DNA from 4 places in the Pseudomonas sp. Marseille-Q0931 genome. Region 4 is predicted to be linked to each of the others. Evidence: predicted binding sites of a transcription regulator. Region 4 holds the regulator's gene; each other region holds the start of a gene.
The links. The regulator FliA, encoded in region 4, starts transcription of late flagellar genes. The targets are predictions, from matches to a motif close to CTAAAGTTTNNNNNNNNNNNGCCGNTAA.

Region 1 (4,898 bases), on a different contig from region 4:
TCGAACAGCGCGCTCGGCAAACCCTTTGGGCAGGCCGAGCGGCGCGATGCCTCAGCCTACCTTGAAGCGGTTCACCAGTTGCTGCTGGTGATCGGCCAGACGCGCCAGCTCACGACTGGTTACGGCGGTCTGCTCGGCGGCGGCACTGACCTGAATCACCAGGTCGTTGATCTCGTTGACATTGCGGTTGATCTCCTCCGACACCAGGCTCTGCTCCTCGGCGGCCGAGGCCACCTGGATATTGCGGTCGCTGATGCTGGCGATACCATCGGCGATCTCCACCAGCAGGTCGCCAGCCCTGACCACGTTGTTGGCGCCGGCCTGGGCCTTGTCCAGGGTTTCCTGCATGGAGCTGGCTGCGCGGTCGGAGCCGCTCTGCAGGTTGCTGATCATCTGCTGAATGCTGACGGTGGAGTCCTGGGTCTTCTGTGCCAACTGACGTACCTCGTCGGCTACCACGGCAAAGCCACGACCCTGCTCGCCGGCACGGGCCGCTTCGATGGCGGCATTGAGGGCCAGCAGGTTGGTCTGTTCGGCGACGCCCCGGATCACGTCGAGCACCGAGGAGATGGCATCGCTTTCCTGCTTCAGCTCGATGATGATCTGCGCGGTCTGTTCGGCCTGCGTCGACAGGGCCTGGACCAGGCGCACGGTGCTCTCGATTTCGCTCTTGCCCTGCAGCGTGCTGTCGTTGACCCGGCGCGACATTTCCGCGGCTTCGGTGGTACTGCGCGCCACATCACGCACGGTGGCGCTCATCTCGTTGATGGCGGTGGCGACCTGATCAGTGCCCTGGCGCTGTTGCGCCACGTTCTGGCTGGTCTGCAGGGCCACGGCCGAGGATTCTTCGGCGGCGGTGGCGACCTGCGCCGCAGCGCCACCGATTTCCTCGATCACTTCCCTGATCTGCTGGGCCATGTTGTTGAGGTTGCGCGCGATAACGCCGAACTCGTCGCCGCCTTCATAGCTCGTGTGCGCGGTCAGATCGCGTCTGGCCAGGGCCACCAGGGTCTGATTGAGATCGCTGACCGCCGATTTGATGTTGCGGATGATCAGCAGCGACAGCACCACCACGGCGGACAGCACGCCGAGTATGGCTGCGATAGTCAGCCACAGGCTGCTGGCGGCTTCGTCGCGCGCCTGGGTCGCCAGGTCGCCAACGCTCTGGCCAAGTTCGGCCTCGAGCTGACCCATCAGGTCGATGCGGCTGGTGGAAAGCCTGAACCAGTCTTCGGGCTTGATGCCCAGCGGGGTGCCGAGCGGGGTTTCGAAGGCCAGGCGTTGCAGGCGCGCCACCTCTTGTGAGTCGGGTTGCTGCAGCGCATTGTCGAGCTTGCTGCGGAAGCTGGTGGAGGCACGGCGTTCGAAGGCATCCAGATAGGCCGAGAATTCGCCCAGGTTACGGCTGAAACGCGATAGCAAAGCGGCATCGAAGAGGTTCTGGTTGAAGACCAGGCCGAGCAGCATGCGCTCGCGCCCGGCGCGCTCCTTCATTTCCACGAACTGGTTGAGGGAACCCAGCGCACGCAGGATCTGTGGGTTGTCGACGCTCGCCTCGAGGGCGTGGGTGTAGCCGATCAGGGTCTGGATCAGGTTGGTGTAGCGGCTGCCCGAGTTGGTGCTGTTCAGCGATAGCGCATCGACCTGCGGACGCAACGCGCCCAGTTCGTCGAGCGCGCGCAGGGCCTCGTTCATGTCGTTCGAGCCCTGGGCGCGCAAATGGTCCGCCGCGGCGTCGCTGTCACGGCGATATTCGGCCAGCTTGTCACGCATGGCAGTGCCGCTGCTGCCGATGAACACGCCGCTGGCGCCGCGTTCGCGTTGCAGGGCGGTGATCACGGCGCTGATCTTCTGTGCCGCGCCGCTGGCGGTCACGGTCCGATCCATCTCGGTCAGGGTCTGGTACTTGCCGGTGACATAGACGCCAGCGAACGCCAGGAAACCAAGTAATGGGAATATCAGTATGAGCAGTAGCTTCACGCTCAGCGGGGCATTTTTAAGCATCTGTTTCTTGCCTCATCGTCTTGAATTGGATAGTTGGCAGGCGAAGTTACGACGATTGTCGACGGCCCCCCCTTGGGCCAGCGACTAAGCAGGCTGCGAGGGATCTAGGTGCCCCTCTGCTGTTGCGGTGTTGTAGTGCTTCGTTGTATCGGCTGCGTCGGGGATTGAAGGGATGGACTCGTTTATCTGGCCTTGGTCTGCAACTTGGATATGGCAGGCGTCGGTCAGCAACGGTTATGCGAACGAAGCTCGTACGGAGGTCATCGTACGACTCAGGCTTTTCTTTAACCAACTGCCTGATCGCGATCAATGACATACGCAGTGAGCTGAGTGTTCACGGGTAGATTAAACAAAATCAACTGTCGGTCTTTGACCGACAGCAATAGGTCGCTTTGCCATCTCAAGTCATTCATCGCCGAGCCGATAATGTCCCTGAGGGTTCGTCGTCGCGCGCGCGCCTGGTGAACCCACTACCCTCGAGGGCTTCATCGAATGAATATCAAACAAAAGCTGACCTGTGCGTTTGTCGCGATTGCGTGCCTGCCCATCCTCCTGGTTGCCGCTGTGGTCATCTATAACCTGCGTGCGCAGGCTGAGGCCGACTTCCTCGATGGCAGCTCCCGCGAGATACGCCAGATCGACAACGCCATGGGCATGTTCTTCAAGGGCATCACCGAGAACGTCGAGTACCTGGCGAGCCTGCCGCAGATGACCGCCGCTCCGACCCTGAAGAACTATTCCTCGGCGGACGCGGCAAGCACTCCGCTGCCGGAATCCAACCAGGAGCTGGAAAGCATCTTCGACCGCTTCGCCAAGTCCCATCCGACCACGGCCTATCTTTCGTACGGGCGAGTGGACGGCGGCTATGCCATCTGGCCGAGCGATCCGGGGCTCAGCAGTTACGATCCGCGCATACGTCCCTGGTACAAGACCGCTATGTCGGCGCCGGGCAAAACGCAGCGCACCGCCGCCTACTACTGGGCGCCTGACGATGCCGTGCTGATCGGGACGGTGCGCACCGTCAACGACACGCAGGGCACGGTCGCCGGCGTGGTCGGCCTCGACGTCTCGCTGAAGCAGCTCACCGATCTGGTCAAGCAGATCAAGATCGGCCAGACCGGCTACCTGATGCTGGTGGAGGACAGCGGCAACGTTCTGGTCGACCCGCAGAATGCCGGGAACAACTTCAAATCCCTTGCCGATCTCGGTGGTGACTACGCGCGCATGGCTGGCGCCGACGGCTTGCTGGAAGTCGAACTCAACGGCACCCATTACATGGCCAATATCTGGTCGTCGCCGACATTGGGCTGGCGCTTCATCGGCCTGATCGAGCACGACGAGGTCATGGCCAAGGCCAATGACCTGGCCTGGCAGGTCGGCGTGATCGTGCTGATCCTGGGGCTGGTGTTCGCCATGGTCGGTACCCTGTTCGCCAAGCTGATCGTCAACCCGATTCGCAGCGTGGCGAGCGGCCTGGAAGGTATCGCGCAGGGTGAAGGTGACCTGACGCGCAGCCTGAATATCCAGGGCAAGGACGAGACGGCCCTGCTGGCGCGCTGGTTCAACCAGTTCCTCGGTACTATCCGTCAGTTGGTGCAGCGCATCATAGAGGCCTCGGCCGCCCTGCGTCAGACCTCCGATGGCTCGACGAGGGTGGCCCAGGACATGACCGACGTGGCCGAGCGCCAACGCGGTGCAGTGGAGATGGTGTCGACGGCCTTCAACGAGATGGTCGCCACTGCCAACGAGGTGGCGCGCTCGTGCAGTGAGGCCGCCACCTCTGCCGATGATGGCCAACGCCAGGTGCATGCCGGGCAGGCGCAGATCGAGGATGCCACCGACAGCGTGTCGCGCCTGAGCGACAACCTCAAGCAGTCGGCGCTGGCGCTGCAGGCGCTCGAACAGGACAGCCAGAACATCAACGCGATTCTCGGCACCATTCGTTCGATTGCCGAGCAGACCAACCTGCTGGCGCTCAACGCGGCCATCGAGGCCGCCCGTGCCGGTGATCAGGGACGAGGCTTCGCGGTGGTGGCCGACGAGGTTCGGGCCCTGGCGCAGCGTACCGCCGACTCCACCGGCGAGATCGACAGCCTGCTCGGTGGCCTGGCGCGACGCACGCAGGAAGTCACCCGGCAGATGCAGAACAGCCTGGAGATGTCGCAAGCCAGCGTCGAGCGCATCAGCCTGGCGAGCCACAGCTTCGAGCAGATTCGCGGCGCGGTGGATCATATCCGCGATCAGAACACCCAGATCGCCACTGCCGCGGAAGAACAGCATCAGGTCGCCGAGGACATCAACCGCCATATCGCCCAGATCCAGAACGACGCGCTGCTGGTGGAGAACCTGGCGCAGTCGGCGCACCGCGATTCGCAGGAGCTGGCGCAACTGTCCGAGCAACTGCACGGACTGGTCGGGCGGTTCCGCGCCTAGCCTGACTGCGGCGCCGCATGAGCATGCGGCGCCGCAGCGCTGGTCGCACCATTCTGCGCAAGAACGTTCAAGACCTGCTTCGGTGGCCCGGTTAAGCTCGGCTGCCCAAGGAGGTTCCATGTCCCGTCATCACGAATTCACTCAAGGCGCCCGCGATATGCTGCCGATGCTGCTCGGCGCCATTCCCTTCGGCATCATCTTCGGCAGTCTGGCTGGCGCCGCCGGGCTCGATCCCTGGCAAACCCTGGGCATGTCCGCCCTGGTATTCGCCGGTTCCGCACAGTTCATCGCCATCAGCCTGCTGGCCGGTGGCGCCGGCATCGCCGTGGTGCTGCTGACCACCTTCGTGGTCAATCTGCGTCATGCCCTGTACAGCGCCAGCATGCAGCCCCACGTGCGCCACTTGCCCAAGCGCTGGCGCGTGCCGCTGGCCTTCGGCCTGACCGACGAGGCCTATGCGG
Region 2 (4,898 bases), on a different contig from region 4:
GAGGTGGTCGAGGAGATCGTCCTGCTGGCCCCGGGTCAGACCCGGCCTCAGGAGCCGGACGTGGCAATGCCGGACGATGACGAGGCGCTGCAGCAGGTCGATAGTCTGCGTGTAGGCAGTTGGGTCGAGTTCCAGGAAGACGATGAGCACAAGCTGCGCTGCAAGCTGGCGGCGATCATCAAACCTACTGGCAAGTACGTGTTCGTCAACCGTACCGGCATGAAAGTGCTGGAAAAGAGCCGCAATGCGCTGGCCGTGGAGTTCCGTCGCAACACCATTCGCCTGCTCGACGATGCATTGCTGTTCGATCGTGCGCTCGAATCGGTGATCGGTAACCTGCGCAAATTGAAGAACGCCTGATTCGTTGCCTGCAACGTTCTGCTGCTGGTAGCGAGTGGCCTTGTAGGAGCCCCGCCTCGGGGCGTAATGCTGTTCACTTAAGGTCGTAGGCATTGGCTCCCCTCTCCCATTTATTGGGGGCACGCCTAGTGGAGAGGGGGCGGGGGAGAGGGCCGAAAACTCCGCGAAACTGCCAGTTTTTCCCCTCGCAGAACGCGGCCCGCCCTAACCCTCTCCCCGGAGGGGCGAGGGGACTAATCGCGCTCGACCGTTTCTTAAGTGAACAGTATTGCGCCTCGGGGCGAAGCTTTTGGCTTAGCGTTGCCGCAACCATTCGTCGCGGGGCGCGGCTTCTACTTTGTGCCCCTCTATTTTCCGTCTTCGCACATCCTGTTGCTGTCTCGCTCTTGGCCGTCTGGGTCGGCTGTTCTAGAGTGGTGCCACGCTCAGGAGTGCCATATGCAGCTCGACCCCACGACCGGCTGGTTTCAGGGTATCCATCATTGCCCCTCGCCGAACTTCAACGCTCGCCCCGATGGCGAAATATCCCTGCTGGTGGTGCACAGCATCAGCCTGCCGCCCGGCCAGTTCGGGACAGGCAAGGTGCTGGAGTTCTTCCAGAACCGGCTGCCCACGCACGAGCATCCCTTCTTTGCCGAAATCGCCTCGCTGCAGGTTTCCGCGCATTTCTTCATCGAGCGTGATGGCCGGCTGACGCAGTTCGTCTCCTGCCTGGATCGTGCCTGGCATGCCGGGGTTTCCTGGTTCGAGGGGCGTGACAACTGCAATGATTTTTCCTTAGGTGTGGAGCTGGAAGGTGCGGATGACGTGCCTTACAGCGATGCTCAGTACGCCAGGTTGACGGAGCTGACGCGGCAACTGCTCGATGCCTACCCGGCGCTGTCGGCGCAGCGTATTCGCGGTCACTGCGACATCGCCCCTGGGCGCAAGACCGATCCGGGGCCGGCGTTCGACTGGCCGCGGTTGCATGCCGAATTGAATGAGAGGTAGCAATGAGTTTTCTGGTGATTCTGCTGGTGCTGTGGGTCGAGAAATTTTCCGCCTGGCGCCTGCGCATCCAGCAGGACGGCCCCTGGCTGGCGCAACTGCAGCGCCTGCAACAGGGCGGGCTGCAGCAGGCTCCGTGGCTATGCCTGGCCATTCTGGTGTTGCTGCCGGTACTGGCGCTGGGCCTGGTGCTGCTGATCCTCGAGCCGCTGGCCTACGGTTGGCTGGCCTTGCCGGTGCATTTGCTGGTGCTGATCTACAGCCTGGGTCGCGGCGATCAGCTTGCGGCCCTGGGGCCGTTCCGTGACGCCTGGCGCCGCGGTGATGGTCAGGCGGCCTACCATGTGGCCGAGCGCGACCTGGCATTGCAGCCGGAGGAGGGTGCCGAGTTGCTGCAGCAGGTTCAGGGGCATCTGTTGTGGCAGGCCTATCAGAGCTTCTTCGCGGTGATCTTCTGGTATCTGCTGCTGGGGCCGATGGCGGCGCTGGCCTATCGCCTGCTGGCACTGAGTGCCGAGCACGCCCAGCAGCCGGCCCTGCGTGAGCGCGCCGTGCAACTGCGCCATGCCTTCGATTGGCTGCCAGCGCGGGTGCTGGCTTCCAGTTTCGCGCTGGTCGGCAATTTCGTCGCCGTCAGCCGTGCCCTGCTGCATGAGCTGCTGAGCTGGGATATTTCCGCCGCGCAACTGGTGATCAAGGCCGGGCGTGCGGCGGGCGAAATGCCGCCGCCGGTGATGGGCGAGGAGGGTGTCGATACCCTGGACCAGCTCTGGCAACTGCTGATTCGCGCGGCGGTGGTCTGGTACGCCGGCTACGCGGTCTGGGTGCTGTTCATCTAAGGCGCCGATCACAGGCAGAACCCGGCAGGGCGGGAGCGGCCGGGCTAGCCTGGTGGCGGGTTTCACCCGCCCTACGTTTTCATCAGGATCATGCGCTGTACCTGGCCGCGCCCGGGACAGCATGTGCGCTGCGCTTGCTTAACCTTAAGTTACAGAGAGGCGTGTCGATAAGCGGTATAAGGAGGCGGCAGTCGACCTGTTTGGTGATTTCCATCACGTTTATCGGCCTGTATTCGGCGCATGTATCCGCATGCCATATGTCGGTCGAAGCAGGATACCGTCACGAGATCGTAAGAGGCTCGGCGGCTGCCAAGCGAGACCTAATAACAATAATGGCAATTGGAGACGTCGAGTGAAGACCGTGTTGTATCCGGCCATCGCGCTGATGAATCGCCTCAGCTTCGGCATGAAGTTCAGCCTGATCAGCGTTCTATTCTTCCTGCCCATGCTCGTCACCAACTTCTATCTGGTGCGAGATTCCTATCGTCAGTTCGTCGGCACCCAGACGGCTCTGGAAAGCCTCGAGCTGCTCGGCAGCAGTCTTCAGCTACGCCGCGATCTGGAGAGCCTCAACGACCTGGTGCAGATCAACTCGATGATCGGTCAGTCCGGTCAGGCGGGGGATCTGGAGGGACGGATCGGCCAACTGCAGCAGTCGCTCAATGCCGGGCTGCAAGGGCTGCAGCCGGTGACCAGCGATAGCGAGCAGGCAGCGGAGTTCGTCGCCAAACGCGACGAATTGCTGGCCGAGTTGAAAAGCGCGGAGGCCGAGACGTCGCTGCAGAGCAAGACAGTCATCGTCGAGAAGCTGCTGGGCTCTTCCCAGGTGTTCATCAAGCTGGTGGCCAGTCAGGCCGGGTTGAGCCAGGACCCGCAACGTCAGGTACGGCAGATCACCGAGCTGATCACCAACGTCACCCCGCAAATTACCGATGTGCTTAGCCAGGGCCGAGCGGTTGGAGCCTATTCCCTGGGCCAGGGTTATCTCAACTCTGCAGCCAGCACCAAGTTCGACGACCTGCTGCTGCAGTTGGAGAAACTGCACGCCGAGTATGGGTTGAACCTGCAGGATGCCCTGGCCGGCAACGTCGCCGCGCAGAACGGCCTTGGCAGCCTGGCCGAGGCGAGCCGCCAGAGTTTGAAGGACAGCGCCGTGCTGTTCGAGGATCAGGTCATCATCGCCGACAGCCTGGATACGCCCTGGACGCAGCTCTATGAGCAGACCAGCCAGCAGATGGCCAGGACCTACGCGTTCAACGATGGTCTGTTGGCCTTCCTCGACAATCAACTGAGCAAACGACTCAGCGAAAACCGTGCGCAGATGGTGCTGCTGGCGGTGGCGCTGGTGGTGGTGTTCCTGCTGATCGTCTACCTCTACAGCGGCTTCTACGTTTCCACCCGCGCGACCCTGAAGAACCTGGGGCAGGTGATGGACAAGGTGGCCGCAGGCGACATGACGGCCAACTTCCAGGCACAGAGCCGCGATGAGCTGGGTGAGCTGGGCCAGGTCTTCAACCAGACCGTGCAGCGTATTCACGATTTGATCGAGCGCGTCGGCCATACCGTGGGCGAGGTTGGCGGACAGGCCGACCGGGTCGAGCTGGTTTCGGGCGAGAGCAACCAGGCGGTGGCCAGCCAGCGAGCGCAGATCGAACAGGTCGCCACGGCGATGAACCAGATGTCCGCCACCGCCCAGGAAGTCGCGCGCAGCGCAGCCGCTGCGGTGGGCAGTGCGCAGAGCGTGAATCAGGAGACGGTCAGCGGTCGTGCCCTGGTCGAGCAGCAGGTGGGGGCGATCCAGCGGCTGGCCGGTGAGATCGACCAATCGGTGTTGGTGATCAACCAGCTGGCCAGCGACAGTGCCGCGATCAGCCAGGTGCTGGACGTGATCAAGGGCATTGCCGAGCAGACCAACCTGCTGGCGCTCAACGCCGCGATCGAGGCGGCGCGAGCCGGCGAGCAGGGCCGTGGTTTCGCCGTGGTGGCCGATGAGGTACGCAACCTGGCCAAGCGCACCCAGCAGTCCACCGAGGAAATCGAGGCGATGATCGCCAAGCTGCAGGGCGGCGTTGGGGCTGCGGTGAAGGCGATGAATGCCAGTCACCAGATGGCCGATGGCACCGTGAGCGAATCAGCCAAGGTGCAGTTGGCGCTGGAGAATATCCTCGGCGCCGTGGGCATGATCGTCGACCAGAACCAGCAGATCGCCGCGGCGGCCGAGCAGCAGACGGCGGTGGCCCACGATATCGATCAGAACATCGTCGAGATCAATCATGCCGGTGAACGCACGGCGCAAGGTGCCAGCCAGACCGAGCAGGCCAGTCGCGAGTTGAGCGAATTGGTGGCGCGGCTCCGGCAGTTGATCAGCGCGTTTCGTGTGTGAGTGAGGATTGGCCTCGTGGGAGGCGCTTCAGCGGCGACGTTTTTTGATAGTCGCGGCTAAAGCCCCTCCCACAACATTCCCGCGGCCGTCGCGCTAGCCTGGTAGGAACGGCGCCCCGCCGCGAATTTGGATCGTGACTTCATAACGCTTCGCCCTGGTGCGCAATGCTGGTCACAAAAGAAGGGGCGAGCACGATCAGTCCTCCAGCCCCTTTGCGGAGAGGGAAAGCTGGCGGTCTCGCGGCGTTTTCAGCCCTCTCCCCCAGCCCCTCTCCACTAGGCGTGCCCCCAATAAATGGGAGAGGGGAGCCAAGCGCGTACAACCTTCAA
Region 3 (4,898 bases), 880 kb from region 4:
GGTCCATCAGGCCCTGCTGATGATTTGCCAGCCGGTTAAGGTTCTGACTCACCTGTGCCGATTCATCTGCTTGCGCCGTGATGGCCTCGGTGACGTCGCGGATCGATGCAACGTTGCGGTTGATCTCCTCGGCCACCGAGCTCTGCTCCTCCGCGGCGCTGGCGATCTGCAGGTTCATGTCGGTAATGGTGCTGACCGCCTGGCTGATGCGCTGCAGCGCGGCTACGGCCTGCTGCACCTGCTCGACGCTGCCCTGGGCCTGACGATGACTGCTGTGCATGGTGCTGACCACTTCGCGGGTGCCGCTCTGCAGGCCTTCGATCACTTGGCGAATTTCCCCGACCGAATCCTGGGTGCGTTTGGCCAGGTTGCGCACTTCGTCGGCGACCACGGCAAAACCGCGCCCGGCTTCACCGGCGCGTGCGGCTTCGATGGCGGCGTTGAGGGCGAGAAGGTTGGTCTGCTCGGCAATCGAGCGAATCACCTCGAGCACCGAACCGATCTGCTCACTGCTGCTGGCCAGGCCTTCGACTTCCTGCATGGCCACGTTCATTTCATTGGCCAGCAGGTCGATGGTGCTGGTGGTGCGGTCGATCACCTGCAGGCCTTCGCGGCTGGCCTGGTCGGCGTTGCGCGCCGCTTCTGCGGCCTGTGCGGCGTTGTGCGCGACATCCTGCGCAGTGGCGCTCATCTCCTGGAAGGCGGTCGCCACCTGGTCGACTTCGCGGTACTGCTGCTGCATGCCGGCGCTGGTCTGGCTGGCGATGGCCGCTGACTTGTCGGCGGTACCGCGGGCATCGAGCACGCTGCGCTTCACGTCGGCGATGATCGGCTGCAGTTTGTCGAGGAAGCGGTTGAACCAGCCGGCCAGTTCGCCCAGTTCATCCTGCCTGGCGTACTGCAGGCGGCGGGTCAGGTCGCCTTCGCCGCTGGCGATATCCTTGAGCATGGCGGCTACGCCGAGAATCGGCCGTGTCACGCCGCGCGCCGTCAGCCACATCAGTACAAGCCCGGCCAGCCCGGCGCCAAGGCCTATCAGCAGCGCTGCGAGGCTGTCGCTGGCGCGGTTCGCATCCAGTTGAGCGCCCAGTTTGGTCGCGCGCTCGAGCAGGACGCTCTGAGGAACTTCAAGCAGAACTGTCCAGGGTCTGGACTCGGGAATCGGCTTGAAAGGGCTCAGTTCGCGGAGCATATCGCCATGCTTCAATTCGGCAGCGCTGCCGCTTTGAATCAGGCCGCGCAGTTCGTTGGCCTGATCCGGGAACGCGCGATCAACGGGCTGACTGAGCAGGCCCGCGTCACGGCTGTGCCCGGCAAGCAGCGCGCCGGGGCTGAAGATGCTGACGTGGCCTAGCCCGCTATACAGGTCACTGTTGGCCTCCTGGCTGATTTGCTGCAGGCTGGCCAGGCTGATATCCACGCCCATCACGCCGATGATTTTGCCTTCGAGCTCCAGCGGGAAAGCGATGCTGGTCATCAACGTCCTTTGTCCGTCGACGTCGTCGTAATACGGTTCCAGTACGCAGGGCTGGCGCGTTTCGCGCGGGCAGGTATACCAGGCGTTGTAGGCAATGCCGTTGTCACCGGGCGTGGTGTCGCCGAGCAACTCTTCGTTCATCGCCTCGGCTTCCAGCTGGCCGACGGTGGGCTGCGCCCAGTACAGGGCGAAGCGTCCGCGTTCATTGCTGCCGAGATCGGCTTGGTCGGCGAACAGCTCATCCTTACCATCCAGGGCGTTGGGCTCGAATACCAGATACAGGCCGAGCAGGTCCGGATTGGCTTCCAGGCTGCTGCGTACCTGGCGAGTCAGGTCCTCGCGCAGGTCGAACGCGTCAAGGAAGCGTTTCTCAGCCTGTTCGCGCAGGAACAGAATCTGCCGGGAAAATCCCTTGCCGTACTGATAGGCGTCCATGAAGTAGCGCTGAATGCGGATGGCCTGTAATTCGCTGCGCGCCTTCAGGCGCAGCTTGGCGCTTTCCTCGAGCATGCTGGAGCTGGCCTCGCGCACCAGGCCGGCGCTGCGGCTGGACTGATACTGCGAGGCACCCACCAGCAAGGTGACGATGGCGAGTAGGCATAGGCCGGCGAGCAGGGTGATCTTCCATTGGATCGAAAGACGACTGAACAGCATGGTGCGTTCCTTTCTACATGGACCAGTACGGTTATCGGTATGCGTCGGGCATTCTTGATCGATTGGTGTGCGCTCGGGATTGTGCACGCTTCGCTTTGAATTCTGAACGATCGTCGATTTTGACAGGATAGTCCGCATGCGGCACAGTACGCGGCTTTTTGCGTTGTGCAGGTGGAGTGTTTATGAACGCTGTAATCGCCGCGGTCGGCATCATGCTGGCCCTCAGTCTCTGTCGCGTACACGTGGTCGTGGCACTGATCATCGGCGCACTGGCCGGCGGCCTGCTCGGCGGGCTGGGTATCGAAGGCACGCTGAAGGCGTTCAACCAGGGGCTGGGTGGCGGGGCTACGGTTGCGCTGTCCTACGCACTGCTCGGTGCTTTCGCTGTTGCCATCGCCAAATCCGGCCTGGCGCATGCGCTAGCGGATCGCGCGCTGGCGCTGGTCGACAAGCAGCAGGACGGTAGGGGCGGGGCGTTGAAATGGCTGCTGATCGCGTTGCTGCTGGCGGTCGCGATCTCCTCGCAGAACCTGCTGCCGATCCACATCGCCTTCATTCCGTTGCTGGTACCGCCGTTGCTCTACGTGTTGAGCAAGTTGCAGCTCGACCGTCGTCTGATCGCCTGTGTGCTGACCTTCGGCCTGATCACGCCGTACATGTTTCTGCCGGTTGGCTTTGGCGGCATCTTCCTCAACGAGATCCTATTGGCCAACGTGGCCAAGTCCGGTGTCGATGTCACCGGTATCAGCATCACTCAGGCTATGGCCATTCCGGCGCTGGGCATGCTCTTCGGCCTGCTCGTGGCGGTGCTGTTCAGTTATCGCGGCAAGCGCGTGTATGACCTGGAAAAGGTCGCACAGAGCGAGCGCGTGGATGCCCAGTACAATCCGCTGAGCCTGCTGGTTGCGGGGCTGGCCATCGCCGCGGCTTTCGTCGTGCAGCTGTGGCTGGACTCGATGATCATCGGCGCGCTGGTCGGCTTCGTGATCTTCTCGGTATCCGGCGTGGTGCGCTGGAAAGAGGCGGACGGCCTGTTCACCGAAGGCATGAAGATGATGGCCATGATCGGCTTCATCATGATCGCCGCGGCCGGCTTCGCCGAGGTGATGAAGACCACCGGCGAGGTGCAGACACTGGTCGACAGCTCGGCAGCCTTGATCGGCCACAACAAGGCGGTCGGCGCACTGCTGATGCTGCTGGTCGGGTTGCTGGTGACCATGGGCATCGGCTCTTCCTTTTCCACCATCCCGATCATTGCGGCGATCTTCGTGCCGCTTGGTGTGCAGCTGGGTTTCAGCCCGCTGGCCATCGTCTCCATCGTCGGGACTGCCGGCGCGCTGGGCGATGCCGGCTCACCGGCATCGGACTCCACCCTCGGGCCAACCTCGGGGCTCAACGCCGATGGCCAGCACAACCACATCTGGGACAGCGTGGTGCCGACCTTCCTGCACTACAACCTGCCGCTGCTGGCGTTCGGCTGGGCGGCCGCTATGCTCCTGTAAAGGCGTGAATGCGCCGGATTAAGTTCTCGGCGCCTTGGGTCGCTTAATTCTTCCACGGGGCTGCCGATATACCGGTAGCCCCGTTTTTTGTTCCGCATAAAAGGACAACAAGAATGCGCCTCACATTGAAAACCAAGGTGATACTGCTTGCGCTGGTTCCCGTCATCCTCTTTGCGCTGGTGCTCAGTGGCACGGCGGCCAAGGTATTGCAGAGCCTGGCGGCCGACGAGGTGGCAGAGACGCGCGAGCGTCTGCTGCAGGAAAAGCGCAGCGAGCTCGAGCACTACATGCAGATCGCCCTTGGCTCGGTGAAGGGGCTTTACGATGGGGCAGCACAAGGCGACATGGCCAGTCGCGAACAGGCCATCGCCATCCTCTCCAAGATCAAATATGGCGCCGATGGCTATTTCTTCGGCCACGACTCCAACGTGGTGCGCCTGTTCCGCGGCGATAGCCCCGTGGACGTCGGCAAGAGCCTGGCCGACCGCCGCGACCCGAACGGGGTGTATATCAACCGTGAACTGGTCAACGTGGCGAAGAACAACAGCTACTTCGTCAACTATTCCTCGCCGCTGCCGGGCAACGAGTCGGTGATGGTGCCCAAGCTCGCCTACAGCTACTACCTGCCAAAATGGGACATGGCCGTCGGTACGGCGCTCAACCTCGACGGCGTCGAAGCGGGGATCAGGGAGGTCGAAGACGATATCGATGAGCGCATCGGCACCATCATCACCAGCATCGTGGTGGTGGCGGCGATTCTGCTGGTGGTGTTCGGTGTGATTGGCGTATGGCTGGGCAATGCGTTCCTGCGGCCGCTGCAGCAGATCAAGGCCAATCTCGACGATATCGCCGCTGGCGAGGGTGACCTGACCCGGCGCTTGCCGGTTACCAATCAGGACGAACTGGGCGAGTTGGCCGGCTCCTTCAACCGCTTTGTCGAGAAGATCCATGACTTGGTGCGGCAGATCGTGGAGATGACCGGGCAACTTACCGGCCTGGTGAGTCAGGTGGCGGAGCAGGCGCAGCGTTCGGAGCAGGCGATGGGGCAGCAGCGCCACGAAACCGATCAGGTGGCTACGGCGATCAACGAGATGTCGGCTGCCGCTCACGAAGTGGCCAAGAGCGCGCAGAACGCCGCCGAGGCTGCGCAGCAGACTGACCGCGAAGGTCAGGCGGCCAAAAGCGTGGTCGACGGCAGCATCCAGCGCATTCACTCACTGGTCGAGGACATCCGAAGCAGTGGCGTGTCGCTCGACAGCCTGCAG
Region 4 (4,898 bases):
GCCGCCAGCAGCTCCGGCGACGCGGGCGTCGGCTCACGCCGCTCACGCACTTCGCCGAACATGCCATTGACTGCATCAAGAGCCTCGAGCACTACATCCATCAGCTCCGAATCGACGCGACGCTCACCCTTGCGCAGGATGTCGAAGACGTTTTCGGCGATATGGCAGCACTCCACCAGCTCGTTGAGCTGGAGGAAGCCCGCTCCGCCCTTGACGGTATGGAAACCGCGAAAGATGGCATTGAGCAGGTTCATGTCGTCCGGTCGGCTTTCCAGCTCGACTAACTGTTCGGACAACTGTTCGAGAATCTCGCCGGCCTCTACCAGGAAATCCTGGAGGATCTCTTCATCGGCGCCGAAGCTCATATTGTGTGCTCCTTAGAACCCTAGACTGGACAGCAGGTCGTCGACATCGTCCTGGCTGGAGGCAACGTCATCACGCTTATCGGCATGAATCTGCGGACCTTCACCCCGCGATGGTTCTTTTAATTTTTCCTGTTCGGCGCGCAGCACTTCGTGGTCGTGCTGAATACCGGCGAAACGGTCGACCTGGCTGGCCATGAGCATCAGCTTGAGCAGGTTGCTTTCCACTTCGGTCACCAGTTGGGTGACACGCTTGATCACCTGACCGGTAAGGTCCTGGTAGTCCTGCGCCAGCAGAATGTCGTTGAGATGGCCTGAGAGCTTGGCGCCATCTCGCTCACTGCGGGCGAGGAACAGCTCGACACGCTTGGCCAGCTCGCGAAAACCGTCGGCACCGATTTCACGGCGCATAAAGCGGCCCCATTCGACGTTCAGGCTCTGCGCTTCATCGCTCAGATCATTGACCAGCGGCGCGCTCTGTTCGACCAGATCCATGGTCCGGTTGGCAGCCTTCTCGGTCATGGTCACGACGTAGTTCAGCCGCTCGGTAGCGTCGGCAATCTGCGACAGCTCCTGGGCATGCGGCATACGCGGATCGAGTTGAAAATTGACAATGGCGTTGTGCAGTTCACGGGTCAGTTTGCCGACCTCGTGATACAGCCCGCGATCACGAACCTTGTTGAGCTCGTTGATCAGTTGCACCGCGTTGCCGAAGTTACCTTTTTCGAGGCTATCGACCAGCTCACGGGCATTGGTTTTCAGGGACGATTCAAGGTCACCCAGCGTGGAGTCATCGTGTTCCATAGCACCCTCGCGGCCGGCATCAGCCGTTGACCCGCTCGAAGATCTTCTCGATCTTTTCCTTCAGCACCTGAGCGGTGAAGGGTTTGACTACATAGCCGTTCACGCCGGCCTGGGCCGCCTCGATGATCTGATCGCGCTTGGCTTCAGCGGTCACCATCAGCACCGGCAGGTGCTTGAGGCGCTCGTCGGCGCGTACGGCACGCAGCAGGTCGATGCCGGTCATGCCGGGCATGTTCCAGTCGGTCACCAGAAAGTCGAAACTGCCGCTTTGCAGCATCGGCAGTGCCGAGGTGCCGTCATCGGCTTCCGCGGTGTTGGTGAAACCCAAATCCCGCAAGAGGTTCTTGATGATCCGTCGCATCGTCGAGAAATCGTCAACGATGAGGATTTTCATGTTCTTGTCCAAGTCGACCTCCGTACAGTCCCAAACGTATTGCGCTTGCAACTACGTCCTTTAATCGTGAAACCGTTTGCGCCTGCGAGTACGCCGCCTTCAGCCAGCACGCCATTCACTCAGCCGCGAGCGCAGACGCGCCGCGCACTGGCTGTGCAACTGGCTCACGCGTGACTCGCTAACCCCCAGCACTTCACCGATTTCCTTCAAGTTCAGTTCTTCATCGTAATACAGCGCCAGCACCAGACGTTCGCGCTCCGGCAAACCGGCGATGGCATCGGCCAAGGCCGCCTGGAAGCGTTCGTCTTCGAGGTCCCGCGAAGGTTCGAGGTGAGTGTGTCCGGCGTCTTCGTGCAGCCCGCCATGCTCGCCGTCCTGCAACAGGTCGTCGAAGCTGAACAGGCGGCTGCCCAAAGTGTCGCCAAGAATGCCGTAGTAATCCTCCAGACTCAATTGGAGTTCGGCCGCGACCTCGTGATCTTTAGCGTCGCGCCCAGTTCTTGCTTCAACGACACGAATAGCATCGCTGACCATACGGCTGTTGCGGTGCACCGAACGCGGCGCCCAATCGCCCTTGCGCACCTCGTCGAGCATGGAGCCACGGATACGGATACCCGCGAAGGTCTCGAAACTGGCGCCCTTGCTGGAGTCGTATTTGCGCGAGGCTTCGAGCAGGCCGATCATGCCGGCCTGGATAAGATCATCGACCTGCACGCTGGCCGGCAAGCGGGCCAGCAGGTGGTAGGCGATGCGCTTGACCAGCGGCGCATAGCGCTCGATCAGCTGGTGCTGGGAGTCCTGCGCCTGAGCCTTGTTGTACATACGAAGTCCAGAGGCTGCTGTCATACGGCCGAGTCTGCGGTCGGTTGTTGCACCAGACGCTCGACGAAAAACTCCAGATGACCACGAGGATTGGCCGGTAACGGCCAGGTATCTACCTTCTGAGCTATCGCCTTGAACGCCAGGGCGCACTTGGATCGAGGGAAGGCTTCATAAACGGCGCGCTGCTTCTGCACGGCCTTACGCACACATTCATCGTAGGGCACGGCACCGACATACTGCAGGGCGACATCGAGGAAACGATCCGTCACCTTGGTCAGCTTAGCAAAGAGATTGCGTCCTTCCTGCGGGCTATGGGCCATATTGGCCAATACACGGAAGCGACTGATGCCGTGATCGCGATTGAGCAGCTTGATCAGCGCGTAGGCATCGGTAATCGAGGTGGGCTCATCGCACACCACCACGAGGATCTCCTGCGCAGCACGCACGAAGCTGACGACCGCATCGCCGATGCCGGCAGCGGTGTCGATCACCAGCACGTCAAGATTTTCGCTGATGTCACTGAATGCCTGGATCAAGCCTGCATGCTGCATCGGCGTGAGACTGACCATGCTCTGTGTGCCGGACGCTGCCGGCACGATGCGGATGCCGCCCGGCCCCTGCAGCAGGACGTCACGCAGATCGCATTCACCCGAGATGACATCAGCCAGGGTGCGCTTGGGCGTGAGTCCCAACAGAACGTCGACGTTGGCCAGGCCCAGGTCAGCGTCCATCAGCATCACCCGACGGCCGAGATCGGCCAGGGCCATGGACAGATTGACCGACACATTGGTCTTGCCGACGCCACCCTTGCCGCCAGTAACCGCAATCACCTGTACGGGATGCATAGCCATGTTCTTTCTACACCTTGTCTAACTTCGACTTGGCCCTACAGGCCGTTGAAAACACCCGTTGAGGCCGTTCACTCCCGCGCCACGTGGCGGGAGGGTGCAACATTCTCGCCGCTTCAGCCGGCTCGCTTGGCCGGATTGTGATAGAGGCCGGCGAACATCTGCGCCATGGCGTCTTCACTCGGCTCCTCGGCGGCCTGCAGCCCCACTGCGCGGCTGACCAACTGATGGCTACGCGGCACTTGCAGGTCATCCGGAATCCGCGGCCCGTCCGTCACATAGGCTACCGGCAGTTGCTGGCCTATAGCCAGACCTAAAACCTCACCCAGACTCGCGGCTTCATCCAGCTTCGTCAGTATGCAGCCTGAAAGGCCACAACGCTTGTAACTATGGTAGGCCGCCTTGAGCACTTGGCTCTGACTTGTTGCGGCCAATACCAGATAATTCTTCGCCTTGATGCGTGCCGAGGCCAGGCTCTCCAGCTGCATACGCAGCGCCGGATCGTTGCCTGGCAGGCCAGCGGTATCGACCAGCACCACGCGTTTCTTGGCCAGCGGCGCCAGCGCCTGCAGCAGAGACTGACCAGGATCGACCTGAGTCACCGACACACCGAGAATGCGCCCCAGGGTCTTGAGCTGCTCCTGCGCGCCAATACGGAAGCTGTCCATGCTCACCAGAGCGACCTGTTGCGAGCCGTACTTAAGCACGTAACGTGCGGCCAGCTTGGCCAGGGTGGTGGTCTTGCCCATGCCGGCCGGACCGACCAGAGCGATCACTCCGCCCTCTTCCAGCGGCTCGACCTTGGGCGTACTGATCGCGTGAGCCAGATGCGCCAGCAGCATACGCCAGGCCTGACGCGGCTCGGCAACGCCGGCCACCTTGCTCAGCAGCGCCTGCGACAGCTCGGCAGACAGCCCCATGCGCTGCAGGCGGCGCCACAGATTGGCCTGCTGCGGGCGGCGATTCTGCAACTGCCCCCAGGCGATGGAACCCAGCTGTACTTCGATCAGCTCACGCAAGCCGTGCAGCTCGAAGCGCATGGCTTCCAGTGCGCGCGGGTCGACCGCAGGCGTAGCAGGTACAGCGGCTTCGACCGGGCGCTGCGGCTTGACCAGGGTCGCCGGCAGTTCGGGCGCCAGCAGCGACTCATTGGCGAACAGTTGACGGTCCTTGCCGGCATCCTGCTCGGCACGCGTGGTCAGCTCGGCCTGGGCACTGGCGATGCGCGCCTGGGTCTTGCGCAGCTCGGCTTCCAGCGCCGGGTTCGGGCGCACCGGCGTCGGCGCCTGATAGTCCAGCGCTGCCGTCAGCTCGACACCACCGGCGACACGGCGATTGCCGATGATCGAGGCGTCGGCGCCCAATTCATCACGCACCAGTTTCATGGCGGTCCGCATATCGGCGGCGAAGAAGCGTTTGACCTGCATGACCCTTTACCTCAGTTCTGGCCAACCGTAGCGACTATGGTGACCTGCTTGTTGTCCGGAATTTCCTGGTATGCCAGCACGTGCATGCTGGGTACCGCCAGCCGCGCGAAGCGCGACAACATCGCCCGGACCGGTCCGGCCACCAGCAGAATCACCGGCTTGCCGAGCATTTCCTGGCGCTGCGCCGCTTCCACCAGGGAACGCTGCAGCTTCTCGGCCATGCCCGGTTCGAGGAGGATGC

Region 1: the regulator FliA is predicted to act here: its motif matches at 2,404-2,431, upstream of P3C50_RS09790 (methyl-accepting chemotaxis protein).
Region 2: the regulator FliA is predicted to act here: its motif matches at 2,330-2,357, upstream of P3C50_RS19320 (methyl-accepting chemotaxis protein).
Region 3: the regulator FliA is predicted to act here: its motif matches at 2,163-2,190, upstream of P3C50_RS06335 (methyl-accepting chemotaxis protein).

Annotation. Positions count from the first base shown of each region.
Region 1 covers NZ_CALNWT010000003.1:180,768-185,665, reverse strand. Annotated here, with positions in the region: gene P3C50_RS09795 (methyl-accepting chemotaxis protein) at 52-2,004, opposite strand; gene P3C50_RS09790 (methyl-accepting chemotaxis protein) at 2,497-4,437, shown strand; gene P3C50_RS09785 (AzlC family ABC transporter permease) at 4,556-4,898, shown strand, end outside.
Region 2 covers NZ_CALNWT010000013.1:72,979-77,876, reverse strand. Annotated here, with positions in the region: gene P3C50_RS19335 (DUF1631 domain-containing protein) at 1-360, shown strand, start outside; gene ampD (1,6-anhydro-N-acetylmuramyl-L-alanine amidase AmpD) at 799-1,350, shown strand; gene ampE (regulatory signaling modulator protein AmpE) at 1,353-2,186, shown strand; gene P3C50_RS19320 (methyl-accepting chemotaxis protein) at 2,539-4,569, shown strand.
Region 3 covers NZ_CALNWT010000001.1:1,313,414-1,318,311, reverse strand. Annotated here, with positions in the region: gene P3C50_RS06335 (methyl-accepting chemotaxis protein) at 1-2,131, opposite strand, end outside; gene P3C50_RS06330 (Na+/H+ antiporter family protein) at 2,314-3,633, shown strand; gene P3C50_RS06325 (methyl-accepting chemotaxis protein) at 3,747-4,898, shown strand, end outside.
Region 4 covers NZ_CALNWT010000001.1:430,141-435,038, reverse strand. Annotated here, with positions in the region: gene P3C50_RS02190 (chemotaxis protein CheA) at 1-365, opposite strand, end outside; gene P3C50_RS02185 (protein phosphatase CheZ) at 378-1,166, opposite strand; gene P3C50_RS02180 (chemotaxis response regulator CheY) at 1,186-1,560, opposite strand; gene fliA (RNA polymerase sigma factor FliA) at 1,660-2,406, opposite strand; gene fleN (flagellar synthesis regulator FleN) at 2,403-3,233, opposite strand; gene flhF (flagellar biosynthesis protein FlhF) at 3,347-4,657, opposite strand; gene flhA (flagellar biosynthesis protein FlhA) at 4,669-4,898, opposite strand, start outside.